2 regions of the Acidovorax sp. GW821-FHT10A04 genome follow, and region 1 is predicted to be linked to the other one. Evidence: riboswitches for the same ligand, from Rfam matches in the RefSeq annotation. Region 1 holds a riboswitch; the other holds the start of a gene.

What was found. A riboswitch is a leader RNA that binds a small molecule or an ion and turns the genes downstream of it on or off. The one in region 1 is predicted to bind glycine.
Region 2: another riboswitch for glycine. It lies ahead of gcvT (glycine cleavage system aminomethyltransferase GcvT); the one in region 1 lies ahead of AC07PF_RS18230 (D-amino acid dehydrogenase).

The regions. Positions count from the first base shown of each region.
Region 1 covers NZ_JBWKNZ010000008.1:162,263-165,654, forward strand. The annotation lists gene sorT (SorT family sulfite dehydrogenase catalytic subunit) at 1-342, shown strand, start outside; gene sorU (SorU family sulfite dehydrogenase c-type cytochrome subunit) at 356-676, shown strand; gene AC07PF_RS18230 (D-amino acid dehydrogenase) at 689-2,002, opposite strand; glycine riboswitch at 2,097-2,205, opposite strand; gene AC07PF_RS18235 (YXWGXW repeat-containing protein) at 2,387-2,830, opposite strand; gene AC07PF_RS18240 (YXWGXW repeat-containing protein) at 2,966-3,392, opposite strand, start outside.
Region 2 covers NZ_JBWKNZ010000011.1:204,399-207,790, forward strand. The annotation lists gene AC07PF_RS22615 (TRAP transporter large permease) at 1-1,000, shown strand, start outside; glycine riboswitch at 1,040-1,130, shown strand; glycine riboswitch at 1,144-1,268, shown strand; gene gcvT (glycine cleavage system aminomethyltransferase GcvT) at 1,319-2,461, shown strand; gene gcvH (glycine cleavage system protein GcvH) at 2,535-2,909, shown strand; gene gcvP (aminomethyl-transferring glycine dehydrogenase) at 2,959-3,392, shown strand, end outside.

The sequences.
Region 1 (3,392 bases):
TCCTGGATCAACGGCCCCCTGCCCGAGCAGGGCACGCTCAAGGCCGGGCTGGTGCAGGTGCATGGCGTGGCGTTTGGCGGCACGCGCGGCGTGAAGGGCGTGGAGGTGTCCGTCGATGGCGGCAAGACCTGGCAGGCGGCCCAGCTCATCGGGCCCGACCTGGGGCGCTTCGCCTGGCGCCAGTTCGTGCTGCCCGTGCGGCTGGCGGCGGGTTCGCACGAACTGCTCAGCCGTGCCACCGATACCGCCGGTCATGTGCAGCCCGAGCAGCGCGAGGAGAACCTGGGCGGCTACAACAACACGAGCTGGCGTGACCACGGTGTGACCGTGGTGGTCGCGTGAGGGGGCGCACGCCTTGCGTACTGCGCTGACCGCCGTGCTGCTGGCGCTGGCAAGCGGCGGCGCCTGGGCCGCGGATGCCGGCGAACTGGCGCGGGGCAAGGAACTGTTCGGCAAGATCCAGCCCGCCTGCAGCGTGTGCCACACGCTGCAGGCCGCGGGCGCCGAAGGCCAGGTCGGGCCCGTGCTCGACGAACTCAAGCCCAACGCCGAGCGCGTGCTGCGCGCGCTGAAGGCGGGCATCGGTGTCATGCCGTCCTATGCCGACAAGCTCAGCGACAAGGACATGCGGGCGCTGGCGAGCTTCGTCGCGCAGGCCTCGGGTGCCGCGCCCTGACCCGGCGCTTGCTCAGGCCTTCGACGCCGCAGGCAACAGGCTGGGCACGCTGCTCTGCGGCATGCCCGTGAACGCGAAGTCCAGCTCGGGCGCCAGGCCGCTCACGATGCGCGCCAGCGACTTGCCCGAGCCGCAGGCATGCGTCCAGCCCAGCGTGCCGTGGCCGGTGTTGAGGAACAGGTTGGCCAGCTTGGTCTTGCCGATCAGCGGCACATTGCTCGGCGTGGCGGGGCGCAGGCCGGTCCAGAACTGCGCCTGGCTGGCATCGCCGGCCCCCGGGAACAGCTGCTCCACGCGTCGCACGATGGCGTCGCAGCGCACCTGGTTCAGGTCTCGGTGGTAGCCGTTGAGCTCGGCCGTGCCGGCAATGCGCAGGCGGTCGCCGCGCTCGCTGGTGTAGCGCGAGAACACGAGCTTGTACTCGTCGTCGGTGAGGCTCACCTGGTGCGCCATCGATGCGTCCTTGACCGGCATGGTCACCGAGTAGCCCTTGGCCGGGTAGATGGGCAGGCGGATGCCCAGCGGCTGCGCCAGCAGCGGGCTGAACGAGCCCATGGCGAGCACGAAGGCATCGCCGTGCACGCGCTCGAAGCGGCCTTCGGCCGTGGTCACCTCCACATGGTCGATGCGCCCGCCCGCCTCGCGCAGCGCCGTGATGTGCTGGCCCAGGCGGAACTGCACGCCCGCGGCCTCGCACAGGCGCGCCAGCTCGCGCGTGAAAGTGTTGGCATCGCCCGACTCGTCCTCGGCGGTGTAGGTGGCACCGGCCAGTTGCGGGCGGATGTGGGCCAGGGCCGGTTCGATGCGCACCGCCTCGTCGGCGCTGATCACCTGGCGTTCACAGCCGAGCTGGCGCATCTGCTCGGCCGGGGCCAGGGCGCCGTCGAACTCCTTCTGGTTGGTGTAGAAGTGCAGGATGCCCTGCGTGCGCTGGTCGTAGGCGATGCCGGTGGCGGCGCGCAGCTGCTGCAGCGTGTCGCGGCTGTAGGTACCCAGGCGCACGATCTGCTCGATGTTGTGGCGCGTGCGCGCGGGCGTGCAGTTGCGCAGGAAGGACAGGCCCCAGAGCCACTGGCGCATGTCGGCGCGGATGCGGAACAGCAGGGGGGCGTCTTCCTTGCCCAGCCACTGCAGCACCTTGAGCGGCGCGCTCGGGTTGGCCCAGGGCTCGGCATGGCTCACCGAGATCTGGCCGCCGTTGGCAAAACTGGTTTCCGCACCGGGCGCACCCTGGCGGTCGATGACGGTCACCTCGTGGCCGAGCTGTTGCAGGAAATAGGCCGAAGTCACGCCGAGCAGGCCGGCGCCAAGAACGATCACACGCATTTTGAAAGCCTTTGGAAGGGCAATCGCCAGGCCTGTCGATGTCGCTGCGGGTATGGGTGTCCATAGCGCGCAGCGGGCACGTCATTGCCCGGCTGCCGCTCCCCCTGTCCTTGGTACCTGAGAGATTCACCGCCGCCCCTCATGGGCTGCGGCTTGCTCCTTCGGTGCGCTACATGGCGTAGCGGCTCTCCAGACGGCCTTGATGAATGGTGCAGTACGGAACCTGAGCGTGCATGGGAGTTTGCGCCTTCGGTGAAGCGGCCATTGCCGCCTGCTCTCCTGCGAAGGCCATTCTAGGGCGGCGCTGGCGCACAAAGACGAACGCCGCAGCTAATGTGCGGCGTTCGTTGCTGATACAAGGCCGGGCGCTAACCCGGTCAAGCGTCAGTTGCGGCGGGGATTGTCAGGGTTGCTGTCGCGGCGGTTTGATACGCCGTCGCCATCGCGGTCCCGGTCGTTGCGGTTGGAAATGCCGTCACCGTCACGGTCCCAGCCGCCACGGCGCATTTCCCAGCGGCCGTCGCGTTCCTGCCAGGTGGGCTGGCGGTAAGCGTAGCCGGGGCGGGCCTTCACCCAGTGGCCGGCGACCCACACATGGCGGCCGCCACGCCAATCCCAATGGCCCTCTTCCCAGACCTGGCCACGGCGTGGGCGCGGCACGGCTTCACGGCGGGGTGGCGGTGGCGCAGGGATGACCTGGTAACCCTGGGGTCCCGACTGGATCACCACGGTGCCTTGGTGCGCCGGCTGGGCCGTGGCGACCGAAGAGAGGCCTGCCAGTGCCAGCGTGGTGGCGATGAGGGCTGCGTAAGTGGTTTTGTAAGCCATGGATGACTCCTTTTTCAATGTTGTTGTGTCGCCTCTGTATGGTGGGCAAGCGGTGGCGACAGGTCTGTAGGCGCCGCACCTTGCCCCCTGTAGGCGGGCGGGGCCGGCACCTGTGGGGCAGCCGGCCTGCCGCCATCAGTTGCGGTAAGGGTTGTCCGGACGGCGGTCGTGGCGGTTGGGCACGCCATCGCCGTCACGGTCCCAGCCGCCGGGGCGCATGTGGTGGCGGCCATCGCGCTCTTCCCAGCGCGGCTCGCGGTAGGTATAGCCAGGGCGGGCCTTGACCCAGTAGCCCTGGATCCACACATGCCGGCCGCCGCGCCATTCCCAATGGCCGGGCACCCAGGCCATGCCACGGCGTGCGTGGGGTGGTGCTTCATAGCGGGGTGGGGGTGGCGCGTGGTACTGCACCGGGGTGACCTGCAGCGGGGCCAGGGCGGGGCGCTGCACCGGATGCTGGTAGTAGGAAGAAGGGGTGCCGGTCTGGATGACGACGGTGGCGCTGGGGGATGCCAGCGCCGGGGCAACGGCACCCAGCGACAGCAAGGCCAGGGAAGCGACG
Region 2 (3,392 bases), on a different contig from region 1:
GGTCTCGCTGACCTTCTTCTCGGGCATCTCGGGCTCGGCGCTGGCCGATGCGGCGGGCCCGGGCTCGATGCTGATCCGCATGATGGACAAGGCCGGCTACGACCGCTCGTACGCGGCGGCGCTCACGGCCTCCACCGCCATCGTCGGGCCCATCATCCCGCCGTCCATCATCATGATCATCTATGCGCTGCAGGACGAGACCGTCTCGGTGGGCGCACTGTTCGTGGCCGGCCTGCTGCCGGGCCTGCTGATCGCGGTGGCCATGTGCGTCGTGAACTTCCATGTCTCCAAGAAGCGCAACTACAAGGGCGACGGCCGGATGCCGCCCCTGGCCGAGATCCTGCAGACCACCTGGAAGGCGCTGCCTGCCATCCTGCTGCCAGTGGTGATCCTGGGCGGCATGCGCGCCGGCTGGTTCACGCCCACCGAGGCTTCGGTGGTGGCGGTGTTCTATGCGCTGGTGTGCGGCAAGTTCGTCTACCGCACGCTGCAGTGGAAGGCGCTGCCCGACATCCTGGCGCGCTCGGCCCTGCTGTCGGCCTCGGTGCTGATCATCATCGGGCTGTCGGCCGCGTTCGCGTGGATCCTGACCATCGAGGGCATTCCGCAGCAGATGGCCGACTGGCTGGTGGGCATGAACCTCTCACCATGGATGTTCCTGATCATCGTGAACATCTTCTTGCTGCTGTTCGGCATCTTCATCGAGCCGCTGCCGGGCGTGATGGTGCTCGCCCCCATCCTCGCGCCCGTGGCCGTGAAGCTGGGGATCGACCCGATCCACTTCGCGATGGTGGTGATCTACAACCTCACGCTGGGCATGATCACGCCGCCCGTGGGCGGGCTGCTGTTCGTCACCTGCAACGTCTCGCGCGTGCCCATGTCGCAACTGGTGCGCGAGCTGGTGCCCTTCCTCTGGGCCCATGGCGTGGTGCTGGTGGTGCTGACCTTCATCCCGCAGCTGTCGACCTGGCTGCCCAAGGTGCTCGGGTTCATCAAGTAGCGAGGCTGTTGGCCCGACGCTGCCCTCCAGCGGATATACTTGCGCCCGTCAGGAGAGAGTCCCCTTCGCGGGGGCCGCCGAAGGCGCAGGGACACCCCGAACGCTCAGGCAAAAGGACTGGCAAGCGCCTGCAGGGATGCAGGCGTTCCCTTGCTGGAGAGAGGTGGCCGCGCAGCACAGCGCAGGCCATCCACCGAAGGAGCAAGCCGCAGCCGCCAGCCAGGGTGGTGCGGTGAATCTCTCAGGTAAAGCGGACAGCAGGGCAAATCCCGCAATCCATGCACGGGTTGCGGCTTTCATTTGCCCGGAGTCCGCCCCATGTCTGCCCCTGCCGCTACCGCAGCCCCCCTGCTCACCACGCCCCTGAACGCCCTGCACCTGGAGCTGGGCGCCCGCATGGTGCCGTTCGCCGGCTATTCCATGCCCGTGCAGTACCCCGCCGGCCTGATGGCCGAGCATGTGCACACCCGCACCGCAGCCGGTCTGTTCGACGTATCGCACATGGGCCAGCTCCAGCTCGTCGGCCCGGATGCCGCCGCGGCCTTCGAGACGCTGGTGCCCGTGGACGTGGTCGACCTGCCCGTGGGCAAGCAGCGCTACGGCCTGCTGCTGACCGACGAAGGCACCATCATCGACGACCTGATGTTCTTCAACCAGGGCAACGACACGCTGTTCGTGATCGTCAACGGTGCCTGCAAGGTCGGGGACATCGCACACATCCAGGCGCGCATCGGCCAGCGCTGCGACGTGGTGCCCATGCCCGACCATGCCCTCCTGGCGCTGCAGGGCCCGCAGGCCGTAACCGCACTGGCGCGCCTGGCCCCTGGCATCGAGAAGCTGGTGTTCATGACCGGCGGCAGCTACACCATCGCCGGCTGCGACTGCTTCGTGACGCGCAGCGGCTACACGGGCGAGGACGGTTTCGAGATCTCGGTACCCGCGGCCCAGGCCGACACGCTGGCCCGCGCCCTGCTGGCACAGCCCGAGGTCAAGCCCATCGGCCTGGGCGCACGCAACTCGCTGCGCCTGGAAGCCGGCCTGTGCCTGTACGGCAACGACATCGACACCACCACCACCCCGCCCGAGGCAGCGCTGAACTGGGCGATCCAGAAGGTGCGCCGCACCGGCGGCGCGCGCGCAGGCGGCTTCCCCGGTGCCGACAAGGTGCTGGCACAGATCGACAACCCCACCAGCCTGCCACGCAAGCGCGTGGGCCTGGTGGCGCTGGAGCGCGTGCCCGTGCGCGAGCACACCGAATTGCAGAGCACCGATGGCCAGAAGATCGGCGAGGTCACCAGCGGCCTCTTAGGCCCCACGGTGAACGAGCCCGTGGCCATGGGCTACGTGAGCCCCGCGTTTGCCGCCATCGGCACCCGCGTGAACGCCATCGTGCGCGGCAAGGCCGTGGCCATGGAAGTGCGCGCCATGCCGTTCACGCCTGCCAACTATTTCCGCGGCTGATTTCACACCGCTGCGGGCCCGGCCCGCTACATTGCAGATTCCTTCATTTTTCAAAGCCCCAGGAGCTTTCCCCATGACCGTCAAATTCTCCAAAGACCACGAATGGATCAACGCCGCCGACGCCGACTCCGCCGTCGTGGGCATCACCGTGCACGCCCAGGATGCCCTGGGTGACGTGGTGTTCGTGGACCTGCCCGAAGTGGGCAAGAGCTTCGCCCAGGGCGAAGTCGCCGGCGTGGTCGAGTCCGTGAAGGCCGCCGCCGACGTGTACATGCCCGTTTCCGGCGAGATCGTCGAAGTCAACGAAGCCCTGCGCGCCGATCCGTCGCTGGCCAATTCCGATCCCCTGAACGCGGGCTGGTTCTTCAAGGTCAAGCTCAGCGATGCCGGCCAGCTCGACGCGCTGCTGTCCGAGACCGACTACACCGAGTTCGCCAAGAACGCCTGAGGCGCGCTGAACGCCCCGCCCTCTCCTCAAGAAGCCTGAGACCTGCCCCATGTTGATGCAATCCGCCCTGCCGCTCGGCGCGCTCGAAAACGCCACCGAATTCCTGCCCCGCCACATCGGCATCGACGCGGCCGACGAAGCGCACATGCTGTCGGTGATCGGCGAGGCCTCGCGCCGCGCCCTCATCGAGAGCATCGTGCCGCGCTCGATTGCACGCAGCACGGCCATGGACCTGCCCCCCCCCGTGACGGAGGCGGCGGCCCTGGCGGAGCTCAAGGCCATGGCAGGCAAGAACCAGGTGCTCAAGAGCTTCATCGGCCAGGGCTACTACGGCACGCACACGCCGGGCGTGATCCTGCGCAACATCCTCGAGAACCCGGCCTGGTACACGGCCTACACGCCCTACCAGGCCGAGATCTCGCAGGGCCGCATGGAGGCCCTGGTCAACTTCCAGACCATGGTCTGCGACCTGACCGGCATGCC